DNA from 2 places in the Paenibacillus sp. JL3B1040 genome. Region 2 is predicted to be linked to the other one. Evidence: riboswitches for the same ligand, from Rfam matches in the RefSeq annotation. Region 2 holds a riboswitch; the other holds the start of a gene.

Region 1 (11,375 bases), 2.7 Mb from region 2:
TTGTTGCTGGTTTCATCCGATTTAACCGTGGCTCAAATCGCTTCGCACAGTGGATTTCAACAATCCAGCTACTTTATTAAAGTATTCAAACAAATGGAAGGCATGCCGCCAAACCAGTATCGACGGATGTTTAGATCGTAAAACATCAGGTTGTTCAGCCGCGCTAATCCGTAAAGTAAGGCTCGCCTAAGACCTGGTATAGGAAGGTGCGCAGCTCGATCCCTTCTTCCTCGCTCAGGTTGAAAATATGCTCAAGGTAACCTTCCTCCTCCAGGTCGTCGGTGCCAAGTATGGCCGTACGGCCGTTTTGCATATCGGTGACCAGCTTTTTGCCGTAAAAACGGTTGGTGGTCGTGACCGCCAGGTCAAATCGCTTCAGCGAACCGCCGATAAAGGTAACGAATCGGGTCGAGGTGCTTTCGGTGCTGTCGGACAGAAAATCAAGTTCTTGATGGTGATCGCTCATTCGGTATGCCTCCTTAGATGAGAATATCTTTAGCTATTATACCGGAAAACGGGAAGCGATGGGACAATGAAAAAAACCGCATTGACAGCATGATTAAACATGGTATTATTAGGGATAACAGGTTACGTTTGGGGGAAGCACCTCTTTTGCGAATGTTCGCGAAAGAGGTGCTTTTTGCGTGTGCGCTTCATTTGCGAAACTCCTTCGTAGCTGAAATTTTAAGGAGGCGAATGGTTGATGCGGATCGTATTCTTGAACAGTCTGGAGAAGAAGGACAGCGGCACCATGATACGGGGAGCCCAGGTATGGATCGGGGAGGAGGAAGGCGTATGGCGGATGGGCTGGAACGAGCTGACCGCCGACGGCCAGCGGGAGGATCTGTGGTACGAAGGGGCCTCATGGTCGGAGATGCTACATATCTACCGTCATCGATTGGCGGCCAAGCTGGGCGAGGGGTTTCGCCCCGTGATGGAAGGCATTTGGGATGAGAAGGAAGCGTTAACCGGGCGCGGCATGGCCGCGCAGAAGCTGTTTTGCTACAGTGAATTAAACGGTAACGAGCCGGTGTACAACGAATTGACGGCATGGCGCCGGAAGAAAGCGTCAGCGGAGCGCAAGGCGCCGTACTTGATCGCCAGCAATCGGCTGCTGCGGATGATCAGCGTATTTTTGCCGCAATCGGCGGACGAGTTGCTGCAGTTGCCTGGCGTCGGGGAGAATAAAGCCGGCGAATACGGCGCCGAACTGCTGGAAATCACGAAGGTCGCGGAACGGAGAAGGGGGTTCCCGCTGGATTGGGTCGAGCAGGAAATCGACGACGAGGTGTTCCGCTCCTGGCTGTACAAGCAGAAGGAGGTCAAATACCGGGCGGAGATGGAGAAATTCAGCGTCCGCCGGGCCGTGCTGGAGGCGCTGGCCGAAGGGCTCAAGGTGGAGGATATTTGCTCGCGGACGGGCATTGAGCGGCGGGATGCGGTCGAGCTGCTGGAGAACCTGGAGAAGGAAGGCTACAACACCGACGACTTGGTGAGCGCGGAACTGGAGGCCATGCCCGAAGCCGAGCAGCAGGCCGTTTGGCAGGCTTACGAGGAGCTGGGGGACGCGCTCCTGAAGCCGATCCTGCACAAGGTGTACGGGACCGAAGCCGCCGAAGGCGGCAGCCTCGATACGCTGTACGAGCGGCTGCGCCTGATCCGCATCCGGTACCGACGCCAGCGCGAGAGTGCCCGGCACGCGGGATAAGCCCGGCGGCCACTGCAACTGCCAACAACGGGGGCAACTGCAGTGGCAGGGACGGCAGTGGTAGCGATGGCAACAGCAGAAACGGTAGTGACGGCATCTGCAACAGTGGCTGTAGCTGCAGCTGTGGTAGCGATAGCGGGAATAGCAACTGTAAGCAACAACGGCAAAGGTCGCAACATTAGAAACTGTGGGTAGCAATATCAGTAACTGCAGTAGCAATATCAGAAACTGCAGGTCGCAATATCAGTAACTGCAGTAGTAATATCAGCAACTGCAGGTAGTAATATCAGTAACTGCAGTAGCAATATCAGCAACTTGGGGTAGCAATGACAGTAACTGCAGTAGCAACATCAGCAACGGCTAGCAAAGGCCCACAACATCAGCGATGGCCGCAATTGCGATTGCAGCAACATTGTGACCGCAACGCCAACAACTGCGTGAGGTACTACAGGAGGCGTGAATCCTCCGACGGTCGAATGAACTGCAAAAGTGCAGCTCATTCGACCCGATAAGGCCGCAAAAATGCAAATGAACTGCAAAAGTGCAGTTCATTTGGGGGCGATTTTGGGAAAACTCCAAATTTGGCCGAAATTAACTGCATTTTTGCAGCTGATGGCCACGATTTGAGAATTTTACGGCAAAATAACTGCACTTTTGCAGTTCACACACTTTTATCTATCTGCACAAGGCCAACGCGGATGCTTAACAGCCCGCGCTGGCCTAACAATTTAGGTGCGGCGAGAAGGGGCCCCGCGTTCCGGCGGCATCTGAGGCATCCGCGCGGCATCCCCGCATCCGTCGTCTGCAGGGCATCCCGTCACCCGCAGTATCTGCAACCTTCGGGGCATCCCGTCACCCGCAGTATCTGCAACCTTCGGGCATCCTGTCACCCGAAGTATCTGCAACCTTCGGGCATCCCGTCACACGCAGTATCTGTAGCCTCCGTGACATCCCGTCACCGCAGTATCTGCGGCATCCGGGACGTCACGTCACCCGCAACATCTTCGGCATCCGCGGGGCATCCACGTCATCCCGTTATCGCGCCACACGCCGCTTTCTTTATATCCAATCTCTCTTCCGGAAGATGAAATACATGCCGAGACCCAGCACGCCCATGATGCCAAGGACGATAAAGTAGCCGTACCGCGAGTGCAGCTCCGGCATATTATCAAAGTTCATCCCGTAGATGCCGGTGATCAACGTCAGCGGGATGAAAATCGTCGTAATCGCGGTGAACACGCGCATGATTTCGTTGGCGCGATTGGCGATGGCGGCCTGGTAGGCCTCGCGCAAGTTGCCGACGAGCTCGCGGAACGTGTCGAAGTTCTCGGAGATCTTCACGGCGTTTTCGTAAATATCGCTGAAGTATTTTTGCAGCTGATCGTCGATCAGGCGGAGGTCTTTTTTGTTCAGGATGTTGATGACTTCCTTCTGCGGCCCGAGCACCTTCTTCAGCCACAGGATTTCGCTTCGCAGCCCGATGATTTCGTTCAGGTGCGAACGTTTCGTATGCATCAGGATATCTTCTTCCAGCTTCTCGATCTTCACTTCGATCCGGTCGCCGACGGTGAAATAGTTATCGACCACCAAGTCGACCAACAGGTACAGGAACCGGTCGGGTTCGCTGACCTCCTGCTCCCACAGGATCGGTTTCACGGCGCGCAGCTCGTTGATTTTCTGTTTAGTAACCGTAATGATATAATGCCGTCCCAAAAAAATGTTCAAAGCGCGTAGAAAAATTTCCTCATCATCATAGCGAATGCTGTTAACGACGATAAAGTAATGATTGTCGTAGGTTTCGATCTTCGGGCGCTGCTCCTCTTCGCTCAAGCAGTCCTCTACGGCCAAATCATGCAGCGAAAACAAGGGCTGCAGCAGGGCGAGGTCATCGACGTCGGCATCGATCCAATAGAAGCCTTCTTCCGGAGCGGTGGTTGTCAGTTCCACGTCCTCTACGGGGGTAAATACGCCGGCTTGGACATGACGGATTTTCATAAGTTTTCACTCCCTTTCCCCAAGCCTTCCGGCCTGGGATGCTCTTGGTTGAAGCATAGGAAAGGGACCAACCGTCGGCTCGCCCGGAACGTTCAAAAAGGCGTTTATGCAAACACCGGGAAACGAAAGTGCCCTAAGCGTTCCGCAGGCACCCAGCGGGTCGGTTTCCTATGCAATTGGTTTTCCTGGGTGGTCCTCTGCGGACTCGGGTCGCCTTCCATTCTCGGTTTCACCTCGCTATTTTTAGGTTGCATGAACATTCGTTTAACCTAAGGCCCGTCTTGGCCCAAAGGCACTTGTCTAGTATAACGCCAGCGAATGAAATGTTTCAACCCAAAAGTATTCTATGTGAGCCGGTGCGAAGCGGTCATGAACGCTGTGTGATTTTTCTCGCAGGTTCTTGACGGAAGGCCGCCCGATCCTTTAAAGTGAATGTCAGGGAGCAGGCGCGATGCCCAGGCCCTCAACATAACTAAATATAGCGAAATCTTATCAAGAGCAGGTGGAGGGACTAGCCCGATGATACCCGGCAACCGGCGATTCTTCGTAATCGCAGCGGTGCTAATTCTTGCAGAACCGTCAGCTTCGAACGCGGGGCGGCTTCTGAGAGATGAGAGAGGCGCATACCGGATACGTAATGACCTTTCTCCCCGTGAGAGAGGTCATTCTGCATAAATGGCCCCTCGAACGGATGATTTGATGATGAAGCTAAATAAAAGGAGTGAAACCCCATGCCGATTAAAGTACCGGATCATTTGCCGGCCAAGGATGTCCTGACTAGCGAGAATATCTTTGTCATGGACGAAAGCCGGGCGTACCACCAGGACATCCGCCCACTTCGGATCGCGATTCTCAACCTGATGCCCACGAAGGAAACCACGGAATCGCAAATTTTGCGATTGCTTGGGAATACGCCGCTCCAGGTGGAGATCGTCCTGCTTCATCCCAGCACCCACACCTCGAAAAATACGTCCGCAGAGCATCTGGAGATGTTCTACAAAACGTTCGACGAGATCCGTAACCGCCGCTTTGACGGCATGATCGTCACCGGAGCGCCGGTGGAACAGCTGGAATTCGAAGAAGTGAATTACTGGGAGGAGCTGCAGGAAATCTTCGAGTGGTCCACAACCCATGTCACTTCGACCATGCATATCTGTTGGGCCTCGCAGGCCGGCTTGTATTACCACTACGGCGTTCGCAAAATTCCGCTCGCAAAAAAATGCTTCGGCGTCTTCTCCCACACGGTAAACGATCCGAAGGTGAAGCTGCTGCGGGGGTTCGACGAAGTGTTCCAGGTGCCGCATTCCAGGCATACCGACGTGGAGCGCTCGGACATCGAGCAGGTGCCGGAGCTGCAAATCCTGGCGGAATCGGACGAAGCCGGAATCTATCTGGTTGCCACCCGCGACGGCAAACAGATTTTCGTGAGCGGGCATTCGGAGTACGATCCGGAATCGCTCAAATGGGAATATGACCGCGACGTCGCCAAAGGCATGGAGATCGAACTGCCGGTGAACTATTATCCGAATGACGATCCGACCCAAGCCCCGCGTTCTTCATGGCGTGCCCATGCTAACTTATTATTTTCCAATTGGCTAAACTACTATGTGTATCAAGAAACGCCGTACGATATCGATCAAACGGCCGATTTTGTATATGAGATCTAACGTGGAGGGATTGCAGGTGGGGGAGCAGAACAAGGAATGGCGCATTGAGAGCAGGCTGGCGCAAATCGGCTCGATGGAGGAGCCGGTCACGGGTGCAGTGAATTACCCGATATATCAAGCAACAGCGTTTCGTCACCCGCGCCTGGGGCAGAGCACGGGGTTTGACTACGCCCGCACGAAGAGCCCGACCCGCAAAGTGCTGGAAGACGCGGCAGCCGCTCTGGAGTCCGGGGATGCCGGGTTTGCCTGTAGCTCCGGAATGGCTGCGCTGCAGACGGTGTTCACGTTGTTTTCGCAAGGGGATCATCTGATCGTGTCTTTGGATTTATACGGGGGAACTTACCGTTTGCTGGAGCGGATCATGTCCAAGTATGGCGTAACCGCTTCTTATGTGGATACCAACGACCTGGACGCTCTGGAGCAAACACGCCGGTCCAACACGAAAGCCGTCATCATTGAAACGCCGACCAATCCGCTGATGATGATCACCGACCTTGAGGCGGTATCGGCTTGGGCGCATGCCCATGGGCTGCTGACGATCGTCGACAATACGCTGATGACGCCGTATTTCCAGCGGCCGATCGAGCTTGGCGCGGATATCGTCGTGCACAGCGCGACGAAATACTTGGGCGGCCATAACGATGTCTTGGCCGGACTGATCGTCACCAAAGGCGAGGAGTTGTCGCAGGAAATGGGCATCCTGCACAACTCGATTGGTGCGGTGCTTAGCCCGTCCGATTCCTACCAGTTGATGCGCGGGATGAAGACGTTGGCACTGCGGATGGAGCGACACGAGAGCAATGCGCTGGCCATCGCCAGATTCCTGCAGTCGCATCCGCAGGTGGCGGAAGTGTTTCACCCGGGATTGGAGGATCACCCGGGGTACGCCACGCAGCGGAAGCAGTCGAGCGGCAACACGGGGATCTTCTCCTTTAAAGTTACGGATGCCCGTTACGTGGAGCCGGTGCTGCGCCATCTGAACCTGATCGCGTTCGCCGAAAGCCTCGGCGGGGTAGAGTCGCTGATGACGTATCCGGCGGTGCAGACGCATGCGGACATTCCCGAGGAGATTCGCAATGCGGTGGGGGTGGATGACCGCTTGCTGCGGTTCTCCGTCGGTATCGAGCATGTCGATGATTTGATTGCCGACTTGGGCGGAGCGCTGGAAGCGGCACGGCAGGAAGTCGAAGGGGGACAAGGCGCATGAGCGGACAGGAGAAACGGGAAAACAAATTCGAAACAAAGCTGATCCATTTCGGCAGTGAGGTGGACAAAGCGACGGGCGCATCCAGTGTACCGATTTATCAGGCGTCGACGTTCCACCACCACGATATTTACAACCCGCCGCAGCATGATTACAGCCGTTCCGGGAACCCCACACGGCAGGCGCTTGAGAATTACATTGCCGTGTTGGAAGGCGGGGTGCAAGGATTTGCGTACGCCAGCGGGATGGCGGCGATCTCGAGCACCTTGATGCTGCTCTCGGCCGGCGACCACCTCATTGTGACCGAAGACGTGTACGGCGGTACATACCGGCTGCTGTCGACGATTTTGAGCCGGATGAACATCGACACAACGTTCGTGGACATGACGCAGCCGGAGCAGGTCAAGGCGGCTCTGAAGGCCAACACGAAAGCGGTATATATGGAGACGCCGTCCAATCCTACGCTCAAAATTACCGACATCGCGGACATTTCCGCCTGGGCGCGGGAGAAGGGGCTGCTCAGCATCGTGGACAATACGTTCATGACGCCGTACTACCAGCGTCCGATCGAGCTTGGGACGGATATCGTCCTGCATAGCGCGACCAAATTCCTCGGCGGGCATAGCGACGTACTCGCCGGCTTGGCAGTAGCCCGAACGGACGAATTGGTCCGTCAGTTGAAATACGTGCAGAACGGGTTGGGCACCGTCCTGGGCGCGCAGGATTCGTGGCTCTTGATGCGCGGCATGAAAACGCTGGGCGCCCGGATGGCGCACAGCGAAGTGAGCGCCCGCAAGCTGGCCGATTGGCTGAGCCGCCGCGGCGATATCGACGCCGTCTACTATCCCGGCCTGCCGGATCACCCCGGCCGCGAGGTACAGGAGAAGCAGTCGACCGGCTACGGCGCGGTCGTCTCCTTTGACGTCGGCTCGGGCGAGCGGGCCAAGCGCCTGCTGAACCGGGTGAAGCTGCCGCTGGTGGCGGTCAGCCTGGGCGCCGTCGAGAGCATTCTCTCCTACCCGGCGATGATGTCGCATGCTTCGATGCCGCCGGAGGTCCGCGCCGAGCGGGGCATTACCGACGGACTGCTGCGTTTCTCCGTCGGGCTTGAGGATATCGACGATTTGCTCGCCGACTTGGATGAGGCGTTACGGAACAGTTAATCATCGGAATCGGGATAATTTGGAGGGTGTCCCATACGTCATCTACGTTGACGTATGGGACACCCTTAACTATGCTTACCAATGGATGATGAATATTTCTGAACATTTTTGAATGAAATTGATTGATTTTAGTGAAATATGTGTTATGATAAAAACGGTTGGAGGTATTATATGCTGACGGAAGAACGTTACAATTTGATATTACAGCGCTTACATGAGCGAGGAATCGTGAAGCTGCAGGAACTTGTAGATCTAATAGGAGCTTCTGAATCCACGATTCGCCGAGACTTGGTGGATTTGGAGAGCAGGCATTTGCTCAAACGGATTCACGGCGGAGCCAGCTTGCCCGGTGAGAGAAGCAAAGAGCTGGGCATGGAGGAGAAAACGTTCAAAAACGTTCAGGAAAAGGAGGTTATTGCCCGTTTGGCTGCGGCGCAGCTGCGGGAAGGGGAATGTATTTACCTGGATGCGGGGACGACCACTTTGGCAATGATCTTCTATATTGAAGCTAAAGACATCACCGTCGTGACGAACGGTTTGTCACACGTAGAAGCGCTGGTAAGCAAACAGATTCGCAGTTACTTAATCGGCGGAATGATGAAAACGCATACGAAAGCGGTCATCGGCAGCATCGCGCTCCAGAACCTGGACAACTTCCGGTTTGACAAATGTTTTCTGGGAGCCAATGGAGTGGACCCGGCCATGGGTTACACGACGCCGGATCCTGAAGAGGCCCTGATTAAACGGAGGGCCCACGAATTGTCCGGTCAATCTTTTGTGCTTGCCGATACCAGCAAACTCGGGGAAGTGACCTTTGCCAAGCTTTTTGATCTGGAACAAGCCGTGCTGATCACCGACAGAATGCCGGAACGATGGCGTACCTCCATCACGCAGAAAACGAAAGTAATTGCGGAGTAACTATGATATAAAGCTGGGGGATAAGTTATGAAAATTACGGACCTGATGATTAAAGAAACGATGATTATGGATTTGAAGGCAGCTACTAAAGAAGCGGCGATCGACGAACTGATTGGCAGTCTGGTCGCCAACGGACGGATTAACGATCGGGTCTTGTTCAAAGAAAAGATTCTGAAGCGGGAAGCGGAAGCAAGCACCGGAATCGGCGGAGGCATTGCGATGCCCCACGCCAAAACGAAGGCGGTTAACGAGGCGACGATTGTTTTTGCCAAAAGTGCCAAAGGCGTCGATTACGATACGCTGGATGGAGAGCCGGCCACCCTCTTCTTCATGATTGCGGTTCCCGAGGGAACGGGCAATGTTCATCTGCAAACTCTGGCTTCTCTTTCCAAGCTGCTGCTTGACGAAGGTTTCATGGAACGGTTGCAGACGGCTTCAATGCCCGAAGAGGTTGTTGCTTTATTTGATGAGAAACAGCAGGAGGAGAACAAGGCAAAGGAAGCGCAACAGCCAGATCTGAAGGCAACCGATGGGCCAAACCAACAACCCGGAGCGGAGCGGACCGTTGCCCAATCCGGGGACTTTGTAGTCGCGGTTACAGCTTGCCCGACAGGCATCGCCCATACCTATATGGCCGAAGACGCGCTGAAGAAAAAAGCAGCCGAGTTGGGCGTTGAAATACGCATCGAAACCAATGGTTCAGAAGGAGCCAAAAATGTGCTTACCGCGGATGAAATCCGCCGCGCCAAAGGCGTCATTCTTGCCGCCGACAAGCAGGTGGAGATGAGCCGCTTCGACGGCAAGCCGCTGCTGCAAAGACCGGTAAGCGACGGTATTCGCAAACCTCAGGAGCTGATTGAGAAAGCGGTCCGGGGAGACGCTCCGGTTTATCGAGCCTCTGGTGTCAAAGCGGAGGCTGGCAGCTTTTCAGAAGGAGGAAAGACCAAAATCGGTAGCAAAATCTACAAGGATTTGATGAATGGTATTTCCCATATGCTTCCATTTGTTGTTGGAGGCGGCATCCTGATCGCCATCTCCTTCCTATTTGAACAGGTAGGCGGAGCAGATAACCCGATTTACAAGCTGCTGATGACGATTGGCGGCGACGGGGCGTTCCATTTCCTGATTCCGATTTTGGCTGGTTTCATCGCGATGAGCATCGGCGACCGTCCGGCATTAATGCCTGGGATGGTTGGCGGTCTGATGGCCGTAAATTCCAATTCCGGTTTTCTCGGCGGTTTGGCAGCCGGTTTCCTGGCCGGTTATATCGTTATTGGCCTGCGAAAATGTTTTGCCGGTCTGCCCAAAACGTTTGACGGTTTGAAGCCGATTTTGCTGTATCCGGTCGCAGGACTTCTGATTACGGGCGTTATCATGTATTACCTCTTTGATCCTGTCTTCAGCACGATCAATGACTGGGTGGTTTCGGGACTAAACAATCTGGGCACAGGCAATGCGATGCTGCTGGGGCTGGTCCTTGGGGGTATGATGTCCATCGACATGGGAGGTCCTTTCAACAAAGCGGCTTATACCTTTGCCATCGGCGTGTTTGCTTCAAGCGGCAACACTAACGGTACCCTGATGGCCGCCGTTATGGCCGGCGGGATGGTTCCTCCGCTTGCGATTGCTCTTGCCACAACGCTATTTAAACGGAAATTTACCGAAGATGAACGGAAATCCGGCATTACGAACTATGTGCTTGGGTTATCCTTTATTACGGAGGGGGCGATTCCGTTCGCGGCCGCAGACCCGCTGCGCGTGCTTACCTCTTGTATCTTGGGCTCGGCGGTAGCTGGCGGTTTGACCCAACTCTGGCATATCAACATCCCGGCTCCGCACGGCGGCATATTTGTAGCGGCATTGGCGAATCACGCCTTGCTGTTCCTCCTCGCGGTAGTGATAGGGGCGGTATTATCGGGTCTTGTTTTGGGACTCTGGAAGAAAACGCTTGAACCTAAGCGGAACGGGGCTTTGTAAGTGAAGGCAGCGAAATAGGCAATAACCAATGAGAGGGTGCCAAGCAAAGGGAAAGAGCACTGCCGATGATCCGGTAGTGCTTTTTGTTTTAGCAATAAGTGTGGAGGTGCAGTTAAATTAGCAGAATCCGCCATTTTTCAGGGATTAGTTGTCTGTATGCAGTTATTTTCGTCGATAATCGCGGAATACAGCGGATTGAGCGAATTTAGATGCATTTTTGCAACTAATGAGTCTGATTTGCCGGAATCGTGTGAAATAACTGCATAGGTGCAACTATTTCAATAACTTCTCCAAGAGATGAAGGGTCACCAGATTTTGGCCAGCGGGTAACGATTCCGCGCAATCCGGTCCAGACAGAACATGCTTCTTCATTGTTCTTTGGACGGTCGCGCAGATTTGACGGGCCGTAATTTGTGCGGGATCCGCCGCACTCGTTTCCTGCATCCTGATCGTCGCAAGGATCAGCCTCTCTTTAGTATCGTCGATACTCTTCGTTCCCCGCCGCTTTGTCAATCCGCGAAAGGCTGAAGCGGCAATCGCATTCCGAACAGGCTCCGAACAGGGTGCTGTTTTTCTGAACGTATTGTGTTACGATTAAATTATCATTTTAAATTTTCAGCAATCCCAGGTTTCCATTTATAGGTTTAAGGAGGCAGTGATCATGACTGCAATCGACGATATATTAAACAAGGCGCTGCAAGGCGGACGCCTGGATCTGGAAGACACGGTTCGGCTGTTCGAAT
Region 2 (11,375 bases):
GTATGTCAGCCATACGGATTCGGCCGGCGGGTGCAGCGGTTGGCCGTTATGCAACGGGAAGCTTGTTCCCGGATTGTCCGGAGGGGAAGGCATCGCCTTTATGCATCGGGTCGCGGCCGCCTTGCTGTTGATTGTAATCGCAACGGTCGGACATTTTGCATACCGCAAGCATCCCGGACTGCCGGAAATCCGTAAGCTTGGGCTCGCCGCGACGCTGCTGGTGATCGTTCAGGTGTTCACCGGGGCGAGCATCGTGCTGACGCTAACGAATTATCACGTGTATCTGTTCGCTTCGCTGGCGCACATTGTCGTGCTGGCCGCTTTGTTTGGGGTCTTATGCTACTTAAGCGTTCGGACTTGGCAGCTTAGCCGAGCGATCGAGGTACAGGCGCCGCCTGCCGGCAAGGCGGTATAAGGTCCGCCACAGGGCAATGCTGCTGCGATTGTCATGAATCTGTAGAATGACGGGCACCCAAGGGACCGCTTGGGTAAGGTATACTTTTGTCTATAACGGATGTAATGATCGGGAGACACCCCGTCTTTTAGGAGGATCATAGAGATGAGTTATAAGAACTTGCGGCAATGGATCGATGCGCTGCAAAAAGAAAACGACCTGGCCGTCATCGACGTGCCGGTCGACCCTTATCTGGAGTTGGCTGAAATTCACCGGCGGGTCATCGACGATGGCGGCCCGGCCTTACTGTTTACCAATGTGAAAGGAACGCCGTTCCCGGTGGCAACCAATCTGTTTGGAACGCCTCGCCGGGTGGAGATGGCTTTTGGCCCCCGTCCCGAAATGCTTGCTAACCAGTTGGTCGAGGCGATACATAAGCTGCTGCCGCCTTCCCCCAAAGCGATTTGGAACGAACGCGGACTCATCCGCGATGTGCTAAAGATCGGCATGAAAACCGTATCCAAAAATGAAGCCCCCATACTGGAGGTTTGCCGGACGGAGGCGCCGCTGAAGGATCTGCCGAAGGTCACGAGCTGGCAGAAGGACGGCGGTCCGTTTATCACGCTGCCGCTCGTCTACACCGAAAATCCGCTGCAGCCGAAAGAAAACAACCTGGGCATGTACCGGATTCAGTTATATGACGACCAGACGACCGGGGTGCACTGGCAAATCCAAAAAGGCGGCGGATTCCACTACCACGAGGCCGAGAAACGCGGCGAGCCGCTGCCGGTTTCCGTGTTCCTGGGCGGGCCGCCGGCCATGATCGCCTCGGCGATTTCGCCGGTGCCCGAGCATTTGTCGGAGCTTTTGGTCGCTTCCTTCATTTTGGGCGAAAAGCTGCCGATGGCGGAAAACCCGCTGGGCGGCCACCGCATTCCGGCCGAGTCGGAGTTCGCCATTTCCGGGCTGGTCCCGCCGCATGAACGCCGACTCGAAGGCCCGTTCGGCGATCATTTCGGCTACTATTCCTTGCAGCATGAATTCCCGGTGCTGCACGTCAACCATATGTGGCATCGGAAGGACGCCATCTATCCGGCGACGATCGTCGGCAAGCCGCGGCAAGAGGATTATTACCTGGGCGATTTCCTGCAAAAGCTGCTGTCGCCGGCATTCCCGATCGTCATGCCGAATGTGCGCTCCCTGTGGACGTATGCGGAGAGCGGATTTCACGCGTTGAGCTCCGCTGTGGTTCGCGAAAGCTACTCCCGCGAGGCGCTCGTATCGGCGTTCCGCATCCTGGGGGAAGGCCAGCTCTCGCTGACCAAATTCCTCATGCTGACGGACAAGCCGATCGATCTGGCGGATTTCCGCCTGCTGCTCAAGACGGTGTTGGAGCGTTTCGATCCGCGGACGGATCTGTTTATTCTCAACAACACCTCGCATGATACGCTGGATTATACCGGCCATAAGCTGAACCACGGCAGCAAAGCGATTTTGATCGGCGTTGGCGATCCGGTGCGGGAACTGCCCCGTACGTATGAGGAAGGCGAGCTCGCCGAAATCGACCGCATCCAAGTTTTTCATGACGGATGTCTTGTCGTTTCCGGTGCATCCTATGAGGACGAGCCGGAGCTTGCCGGGCGGCTGCTTGGCCGTCTACGCGAGCGCGGGACCGCTTGGCCGCTTGTGGTGCTGGTGGATAACGCCGAAGCGGCGGCGCATGATCAGACGGCGTTCCTGTGGACGGTGTTTACGCGGTTTAACCCGGCTAGCGACATTTACGCCGCCTCCGAGATCCGCCAGCATCATCTGGCCTACGGTCTGCCGCTGGTCATCGATGCCCGCATGAAACCGGGTTATCCGGACGAGCTGTTCCCGCAAGAGGACATCGTGTCCTTGGTGGATCAGCGTTGGAAATCCTACTTTCTGTGAATCGGGGGATGCTTATGCTGCGAAGCTTGCTTGGCGAGCCGCCTCGGCAAAACGAGGGACGGCTGGCCGAAACGATCGACGCGATGGTGCAAACGACCCGGCTGCTGCAAAAGGAAATCAAAGAGCATCAGGATCCTTCGCATGATTTCCGCAAGCTGGAGATTTGGGTGCACGGCTTGATCTCTTCGTTGGATGAGCTCGAACAATGTCTATATGCGGCCGCCTTTTTCCGCAAAAAGGTGCGGACCGAATTTGTCGAGGACATGGACACGGTCGAACGGACCGATTACGCGAGGTACGTGTACTTTTACAAGGACGGTTTCATTCGCGTATTTTCGGCGCTGGACAAGCTCGGGACGGTGCTGAACGAGCTGTTCGATTTGAATACGGCGAAGGTGAAGACGCGTTTTTCGTATTTTACCGTACTGCGCCAGTTCGCTTATCTGAAGACGCATACCGAGCTCGGAAACCGGTTGTCCGCCATTAAGGAGACCTACCGGGAAGCGCTTGGCGTTCTGCGGAGCCGGAGAAACACGGAGATTCATTACATGAATTCAGAGATGAAGGACGATTTGTGGCAGCGGCATCAGGCGTTGTACGGGAAAGTCGCCCTGGAGGATCTGGACCAGCATATCCGCGACCTGGAGCAGGGTTACCGCATGGTTTGCGACACGTATTTCACGGTGTTCGACTACGTCAATCTGCGATGGAAAAAAATAGCGGCGGACTGAGAAGGTCAGCCGTTCATTTTTTCCCTCTTTACAAAACGGTCAAAACTCTTTATACTCATCAATAGTTTCAGTATACGACTCTATAATTTCATATTTTTCTTATCGAGAGAGGCGGAGGGAAAGGCCCGATGAAGCCCAGCAACCGATTCGTCCGTGATGCGGAAGTGTGAAGCCGCGTTCGTCACGGGACCGAATGTCATGGTGCTAATTCCTTCAAAACCGATGCGTATGGACGCAGATGGTTTTGGCAGATGAGAAGGCATTGTCTTTACGTAAAGAGAGCCCTTTGAATCTGTGAGGGGCTCTTTCTTTTTTCATACGCCGATCGATAATTGTTCATGCTAGGTACAGGAGGTTAGCCGCTTGATCGAACTTAAAGGGATTACGAAAATATACGGCACGAAAAAAACGGCGACCACTGCGCTGTCCGGGTTGAACCTGAGCGTTCGCAAAGGAGAAATCTTCGGCGTCATCGGCCATTCCGGCGCGGGCAAAAGCACGTTGATTCGCTGCATCAATTTGCTGGAGCGCCCGACCAAAGGCGAGGTGTGGGTTGGCGGAGTCGAGTTGACGAAGCTCGGCAAGCGTGAGCTTCAACAGCGGCGGCGCAAGATCGGGATGATTTTTCAACATTTCAACCTGCTCTCTTCGGCCACCGTTTACGATAATATCGCTTTTCCGCTAACGCTGATCGGAACGCCGAAGGCGGCCATCGCGGAGAAGGTGAATGAACTGCTCGCCTTGGTTGGGCTGGAGGAGCACCGTCACAAGTATCCGGCGCAGTTGTCCGGCGGCCAGAAGCAGCGGGTCGGTATCGCCCGGGCGTTGGCCAGCGATCCCGATGTGCTGCTGTGCGACGAGGCCACCTCGGCGCTCGACCCGCAGACGACGGACTCCATCTTGAAGCTGCTGCTGGACATCAACAAGCGGTTCCAACTGACGATTCTGCTGATCACGCACGAGATGCACGTTATCCAAAGCATCTGCGACCGCGTGGCGGTCATTCATGAAGGCGGCATCGTGGAGCAAGGGCCGGTGACGGAAGTGTTCCTCAAACCGAAGCATCCGGTGACCCGGGAGTTTATCTACCGGGAGTCGGCCGGGGAAGAGGGCGTGAGGCTGGCTGCCTCGCTGCCGCATCCCGAAGGGTCGCGGCTGGTCAAAATCACGTTCCTGGGGGCGAAAACCTACGAATCGGTGTTATCCCAGGTCGTGCGGGAAACCGGCGTCAACTTCGCCATCCTGCAAGGAACGATATCAACGATCAAGGATACCCCATACGGTCAACTGACCGTATCGTTCGAAGGCGAAGACGACCGGGTGGAGCGCACGCTTGCGCTGCTGCGGGAACGCGATCTTGACGTGGAGGTGATCGATTAATGGGAGGACTGGATTTCGGAACGATCGATTGGTCGGAGATGGGCGCCGCCACGCTGGATACGTTGGAAATGATGGGTTACGCGACTTTGTTCACCTTCGTGATCGGTCTTCCGCTCGGGGTGCTGCTGTTCACTTTCTCGCGTTCCCAATCCTTGGTATTGGGATGGGTTTACCGGTTAATTTCGCTCGTCGTCAACATCCTTCGTTCGGTTCCGTTCATCATCCTGATCGTCGCGTTGATTCCGGTCACGCGGGCGATCATGGGCGTATCCACCGGCGTGGAGGGAACGATTCCGCCGCTAGTGATCGGAGCGGCTCCGTTCTTTGCCCGGCTGGTGGAGACGGCGCTGCGCGAGGTGGATCGGGGCGTGATCGAAGCCTCCCAGGCAATGGGCGCTTCCTCGTTCCAGATCATTCGCAAGGTGCTGCTGCCGGAATCGCTACCCGGTCTGATCGCGGGCATGACGATCACCGTCGTGACGCTGGTGTCCTACACGGCGATGTCGGGGATGGTCGGCGGCGGCGGACTCGGCGATCTGGCGATCCGTTACGGTTACTACCGGTATGAGACGGGAATCATGATCGTGTCGGTTATTTTCATGGTCATTCTGGTGCAGGTGCTGCAAATGCTGGGCGACCGGCTGGTGATCTTTTTTACGCGGAAATAAGGAAATACCAAATAGATAAGAAATCCTTATTCAAAAACACACTTTTAAGGGGGAGAAATTTGCAATGAAAAAATGGACTTTATCTTTGTTGACGCTCGTTTTGGTACTGGTGCTGGCCGCTTGCGGCACCAACAATGCCGCCAACAACGGTGCGGGAAATGCGGCGGAGGGCAACGCTCCGGCTGCCGAAGGGAATGCGGAGAACGAAACCGCAGCCGAGCCGGTGAAACTCGTTGTGGGCGCTACGGTGCCGCACGCCGATATTTTGAAATTTATCGCGCCGCAGCTGAAGGAAGAAGGCGTGGAACTGGAAGTCAAGGAGTTTACCGATTATGTGCAGCCGAACGTGCAGCTGTTCGAAAAAGAACTGGACGCCAACTACTTCCAGCATCAGCCTTATCTCGACGAACAAAACGCGCAAAACAAGTTTGACCTCGTTCCGGTTGTAGGCGTTCACGTTGAACCGTTTGGCGCATACTCCAACAAATACAAATCTGCGGACGAAATTCCGGACGGCGCGAAAGTCGCGATCCCGAACGACCCGACCAACGGCGGCCGCGCGCTGCTGCTGCTGCAAAAGCAAGGGCTGATCAAACTGAAGGACGATGCCGGCATCACCGCGACGCAAAAGGACATCGTGGAAAATCCAAAAAACCTGAAGCTTATCGAAGCCGATGCGGCCATGCTGCCACGTCAATTGGCCGAAGTGGATCTGGCGCTGATCAACACGAACTACGCGCTGGAAGCCAAGCTGAATCCGACGAAGGACGCTTTGTTCATCGAGGATAAGGATTCGCCGTACACTAACATTTTGGTCGCCCGCCCGGACAACAAGGATTCCGAAGCGATCCAGAAGCTGGCGAAAGCTCTGACTTCCGATGAGGTCAGAACATTCATCAACGACACGTATCAAGGAGCGCTTGTTCCGGTATTTTAAGATGATTAGGCTTGAAGGGTTCCCGCTGCGCATGCAGCGGGATTTTTTTATTGCTGGAGCCGACGAGAAGTGGTGCCGCCTGATCAAGGCAAGAACCCATTGTCCGCATCGGCATATTCACCTCAACTGCAAAACTGCAGTACCTCTCCGGCAAATTCCCGATAGAAGCCGACTGAAATGCAAAAGCGCATCTGGTTGGTGGCGATTCGCTTGAAAACATCTGTTTTACGGGAATTTAAATGCACTTATGCATCTGAGAGCTGACTGCGGGGCATTTTGGCGAAAATCAACTGCACTTATGCATTTGAAGATAGGCGGGCGGCATCATCGAAGGGAGGATGTCACGCCGCAGCTGTTTGTGGGAACGCGCCAAATCTTTTATACTTGAGATAATCGCATCTGGAGGAGGAGGAACGTTGCAAGGGAAAGTCGCCTTAATCACTGGGAGCGCGAAGGGCCTCGGGAAAAAAACAGCGCTGATGCTGGCGGAGCAAGGCTGCCATATCGCGCTGAATTACGTACATAGCGAAGCGGAAGCGCTCTCCCTCCGTTCCGAGATCGAGCGGATGGGCGTTCGCTGCATCGCGGTGCAGGCGGACGTCTCGCGCCGCGAACAAATCGAGGACCTGACCTGGCAGGTGGGGGAACAGTTGGGAACGATCGATATTCTGGTCAACAATGCCGGCCCGTTTATCCGGGAGCGCAAGCTGTTCGCCGATTACAGCCAGACCGAGGTGCTGGCGATGATCGAGGGAAACCTGGTCGGCAGCCTGCTGCTGGATCATCTCGTGCTGCCGGGCATGCGGGAGAAGCGGTGGGGGCGAATCATTCATTTCGGCTTCGGCCATGCCGCCGAATCGCGGGCCTGGCCGCACCGCGCCGTCTACGCCGCGGCGAAGACCGGGCTGGTCTCCTTTACGAAAACGCTGGCCGTCGAAGAGGCGCCTTACGGCATCACCGTCAATATGGTTTGTCCCGGCGATATCCGCGGGGGCAACAAAGAGATCTCAATCCGGGAAGCGCGGGGCCAACGCGATCGCGAGACGCCGCTTGGAAGGCCGGGCAGCGGGGAGGATATCGCCCGCGTAATCGCTTTCTTATGCCATTCGGATTCCGATTTCATCACCGGCAATATCATGGACATTTCCGGCGGCCTGGATCCGATCCGGCCGTGGATCAAGCCGATATAATCAATTTGGCTCTCAAAAAAAGAGCACCAAGTTCCCGTCAATGTGGGAATTTGGTGCTTTTTTCGTTTCCTTCTTTGCCATTTTGGTATTTGTATAAGATACACAAAAAGGAAAAACAAGACAATACCATTATATCACTTTTAATAATTAATTTTCTATAAAATTCTATATATAACCATATTTATAAAAATGATATAGTTATTTTGAACCAGGATGCTTTATACTTCAATAAAACATATAGTAGGAGAATAATGATGAAACTAAGCGATTATGCAATCAAATATAACAAGGGAAATAATACAGTTCTAATTAATACTTTCACTGGTGCTATTGATATTTTACAAAATAGTCTGTACAAACGGTTAGAACAGGATTTAGATACGCTTGTACAAGAAGAATGTAATGAAGAGTTTGTAGAACAGATGATTAGTCGGGGACACTTGGTTAATGAGGTTGATGAACAAAGACGCATCGATTTGATAAAAAGAATGTTGTGTAATCATACTCACAAAGATTGTGTCCAGTATATAATTTGTCCTACTTTAGCATGTAACTTCAAATGTACATATTGTTTTGAAAACATGGAACTGCATTCAAATACACATGTATTAAACCAATCGCAACTTGATTCGATCTTTCAAGCAATTAAAGAGATCCAACTAATGACTAAGAAAAATGGTTACATAAATATCTTTGGTGGTGAGCCATTTTTACCCAGTACTAAGGAGATAGTTCTTCAAATATGTGAATTTGCTAAACAACAGAAGTTTATGATAGGAGTTAATACTAACGGGTATTATCTAAATGAATTTGCTGAGTTGCTAAAAGAATATAAGGATATAATTAATCTTCTTGTGACAATAGATGGGTTACAATCAACCCATGATAAGAGAAGATTCCTAGTAAATGGGAAGGGAACATTTGAGAAAATTAATTATGGTGTGAAAAAAATTCTACATTTGAAAATACCAGTTATGATTAGAATGAACTTGGATCGAGATAACATTAACGATGTAAACTTATTAATTCAATTTTACAAACAAAACGGTTTGTTCGCTAAAGAAAACTTTAGTATATCTTTAGCACCTGTAAAAGACCATTCACATTGTTATTATGATAAAAACTTGATGAAGGGTGCAGAAATACTACAAATTTTATGGGAGTCCATTGACGACTTTGAAAATTTAATTCAAACAAATAAACTTATTATTAGTCCTAATATGGTTCGGTTCTATCATATTTTGTCTGGAATGACAAAGAAATATAAAGTTACAAAGGAGACATACTTACCGGTTTTCAATTATTGTGATGCCACTTTAGGCTCTAGATATATTTTTGCCCCAGATAACTACATATATCCTTGCGAAGACTTACTAGGAGATCCACGCTTCAATATAGGTATCTACTACCCCCAGTTCGACCTAGATAGAAATATTATGGATCAATGGAGTAATTTTAATTCTTTTTCACTCACTAAATGTCAAACTTGTAATTGTGCACCCTTATGTGGAGGTGGATGTGCCGCACAGGCGTTGATAAAAAATGGTAACTTAAGCGTTCCAATCTGTCCTGATCCGGAACAAATGATTTTAGAGGAGATTGAAAGATTGTTCTCTGTTAGTGATTTTATCGATAAGGAGGAGATTATATGAAAGCGAGCACGTATAACTACTTTCAAAAGCTATCTAATGGCCGATATGTTTTATTGAATTCACTCAGTGGTGCAATTGATGTCGTTGGTCATGAAATAATCGATATGTTAAAAACAGTAGAATATATTGATAATGTTCCGCAAGAGACGATTGATTTTTTTTATAGTAGAGGATACGTATTTAATAACGAAATGGAGGAGGAAGTTGTCCTTTATAAAGTTAGAGGGCTTACCGAAAAAATTTCTCAAAAGTCTCAACTTGGTTATTCATTTACAGTATGTCCGACACTAATGTGTAATTTTCGATGTTCCTATTGTTTTGAACCGTTAAATAATCGAATTGGCACAAAAGTATTGAATAATGAGGAAGTTGATAAACTATTTGATGCAATCTCAAAAATTCTCTCTAATGGAGCGGCTACTGATCCTTCTTTTTCTCTAAAAAGACATGCATTAACTTTATTTGGCGGTGAACCCTTATTGCCAGGGACAAAGAGTATTGTTGAGAGAATCATTAAGCAAAGTGTAGAGAACCACAATTTTTCAATTGATTGTGTAACAAATGGATATTACTTAGAAAAATTTATTGATATATTTACCTTGTACAAGGATAATATTTCATTTTTACAAATTACTTTAGATGGAACCGAAGCAATCCATAATATCAGTAGGAAAAGTTTAAACGGGAAAGGGACATTTCGTAAAATAACTAATAACATTAATTTAGCCTTATCCAAAGGATTGCGTGTAGGTGTTAGAACAAATGTTAGTAGGAAAAATTTGTTGGATTTGATCAATTTGGCTGAATATATAGAAGAACAGAGATGGAATGATACAGGACTATTTGTATGGCAGTTGTCAACTGTAGAATACCATTATGGGGATTATGATGATGATTTTATTAGTGACGATGAATTGATGAAATGGGTTCGGGAGAACTTTGGTAATATCGATGAATTTGAAAAGAAGTATAACGCTCAATTTGGGGCAAATCCAAACTTAAGAATCTCCAGAATTAAAAATGCAATTGACTCTACTTATACTTACCGCGATGTACTTGATAAAAAATGTAATAGAAGTGTTGGGGGGGCTCCAATATTTAAGCATTGTTCTGCGAGAGCCGGAAAATATTACGTGTTTGGTGCTGATGGATATATCTATGCTTGCAATGAGGCTGTTGGAAACACTGATATGGTAATAGGCTCTTATTTACCTAATTACTTTATTGATGAAAAGAAAATCAATTATTGGATGCAAGATATAACAAATTCAGAAGAGTGTAGAAAGTGTAATGTCGCACTATTTTGTGGTGGAGCATGTGCTTACAATAATATCCTTCAAAAAGGTTCGATTACAAAACCTGTTTGTAAGGATTGTCATGCCACTATACATGAGTATATTAAATCGATTGAGCACAAATTAATTACGAGTAACTAGGTCTAAAAAATGAATACGGATAAAGAAAATATTAAACTTATTCCTTATAGTATTGATACGCTGGATATTAACTCAGAAAAGGAGCAGTATATTTTATCTTTTGATAATGAAGTCAACTTAAAGGTATCCCAAAAGATCATTACGTTAATAGAGTGCTTTGATGGAACCAAAAAATATGAAGACATTATAGAAGAGCTTCGTGAAAAAAACATTTACATTGAAAAAGAAGAAATTAAATTGTTAGTTAATAAGAAACTAATACCGAATGGATTAGTTATTGGTTCAAGTGTAGAACATAAATCCAATATAAAATCTCAATTACTTTTTCGTTTTCCCTTAATGGATGGAAGTCGACTTCAACATATTTCTCAGAAGCTCTTGTTCTTGTTCTCTAAAAAGACACTTTTATTCATTAGCATTTTTTGCTTGATAGTTTGTTTTAGCTATATTTTCTTATATTCACGAGTTGATCCAGTGAATGATCTAAGAACATATATTATAGGTTTCTTAATTCTTATTATTTCTACATTAGTCCACGAATTAGGACATGTGACTGCATCTTATAAGTTCGGAGTAAAACCAAAAGATATAGGAGTCGGGTTATACTTTATTTATCCTACTTTTTTTGTTGATTTGACAAATATATGGAGAATAAATAGAAAGCAACGAATGATAGTTGATGTATCAGGAATATATTTTCAAGGTATTTTCTTAGTCTTCCTATTATTTTGCCGCTCTTTTCTAAATTTATATTGGCTAGATTACGCAGTGATTTTAATATTATCTACTATGATTTTTAATATAAATCCTTTATTACCTAATACAGACGGCTATTGGTTACTGGCTGACTTTTTAGGGCAGTACAATCTTAAAAACAAGATTGTTCAAAATTTCACATTGTGGATCAAAGCAAAAATACTTAAAAAGGATACAGCGATTCAGTTGTATAATACGAAACATAAATTAGTAAGAAAAAGCGAAAAGTTCTGGAGCATAATGTATACATTTATAGCAATAATTTTATTTACTGTACTTCTTGGTTCTTTTTTATATCG

The links. A riboswitch is a leader RNA that binds a small molecule or an ion and turns the genes downstream of it on or off. The one in region 2 is predicted to bind S-adenosylmethionine.
Region 1: another riboswitch for S-adenosylmethionine. It lies ahead of metA (homoserine O-acetyltransferase MetA); the one in region 2 lies ahead of ACZF99_RS21555 (methionine ABC transporter ATP-binding protein).

Annotation. Positions count from the first base shown of each region.
Region 1 is NZ_CM169317.1:1,595,952-1,607,326, forward strand. Features, by position in the region: gene ACZF99_RS07075 (helix-turn-helix transcriptional regulator) at 1-141, shown strand, start outside; gene ACZF99_RS07080 (DUF3055 domain-containing protein) at 164-466, opposite strand; gene ACZF99_RS07085 (HRDC domain-containing protein) at 704-1,708, shown strand; gene corA (magnesium/cobalt transporter CorA) at 2,768-3,703, opposite strand; SAM riboswitch class I at 4,190-4,320, shown strand; gene metA (homoserine O-acetyltransferase MetA) at 4,435-5,370, shown strand; gene ACZF99_RS07100 (aminotransferase class I/II-fold pyridoxal phosphate-dependent enzyme) at 5,360-6,577, shown strand; gene ACZF99_RS07105 (trans-sulfuration enzyme family protein) at 6,574-7,737, shown strand; gene ACZF99_RS07110 (DeoR/GlpR family DNA-binding transcription regulator) at 7,909-8,655, shown strand; gene ACZF99_RS07115 (PTS fructose transporter subunit IIABC) at 8,683-10,632, shown strand; gene mqnC (cyclic dehypoxanthinyl futalosine synthase) at 11,294-11,375, shown strand, end outside.
Region 2 is NZ_CM169317.1:4,701,737-4,713,111, reverse strand. Features, by position in the region: gene ACZF99_RS21570 (COX15/CtaA family protein) at 1-415, shown strand, start outside; gene ACZF99_RS21565 (UbiD family decarboxylase) at 560-2,326, shown strand; gene ACZF99_RS21560 (Cthe_2314 family HEPN domain-containing protein) at 2,341-3,057, shown strand; SAM riboswitch class I at 3,154-3,315, shown strand; gene ACZF99_RS21555 (methionine ABC transporter ATP-binding protein) at 3,421-4,437, shown strand; gene ACZF99_RS21550 (methionine ABC transporter permease) at 4,437-5,105, shown strand; gene ACZF99_RS21545 (MetQ/NlpA family ABC transporter substrate-binding protein) at 5,170-6,042, shown strand; gene ACZF99_RS21540 (SDR family oxidoreductase) at 6,459-7,232, shown strand; gene ACZF99_RS21535 (radical SAM protein) at 7,487-8,884, shown strand; gene ACZF99_RS21530 (radical SAM protein) at 8,881-10,320, shown strand; gene ACZF99_RS21525 (site-2 protease family protein) at 10,330-11,375, shown strand, end outside.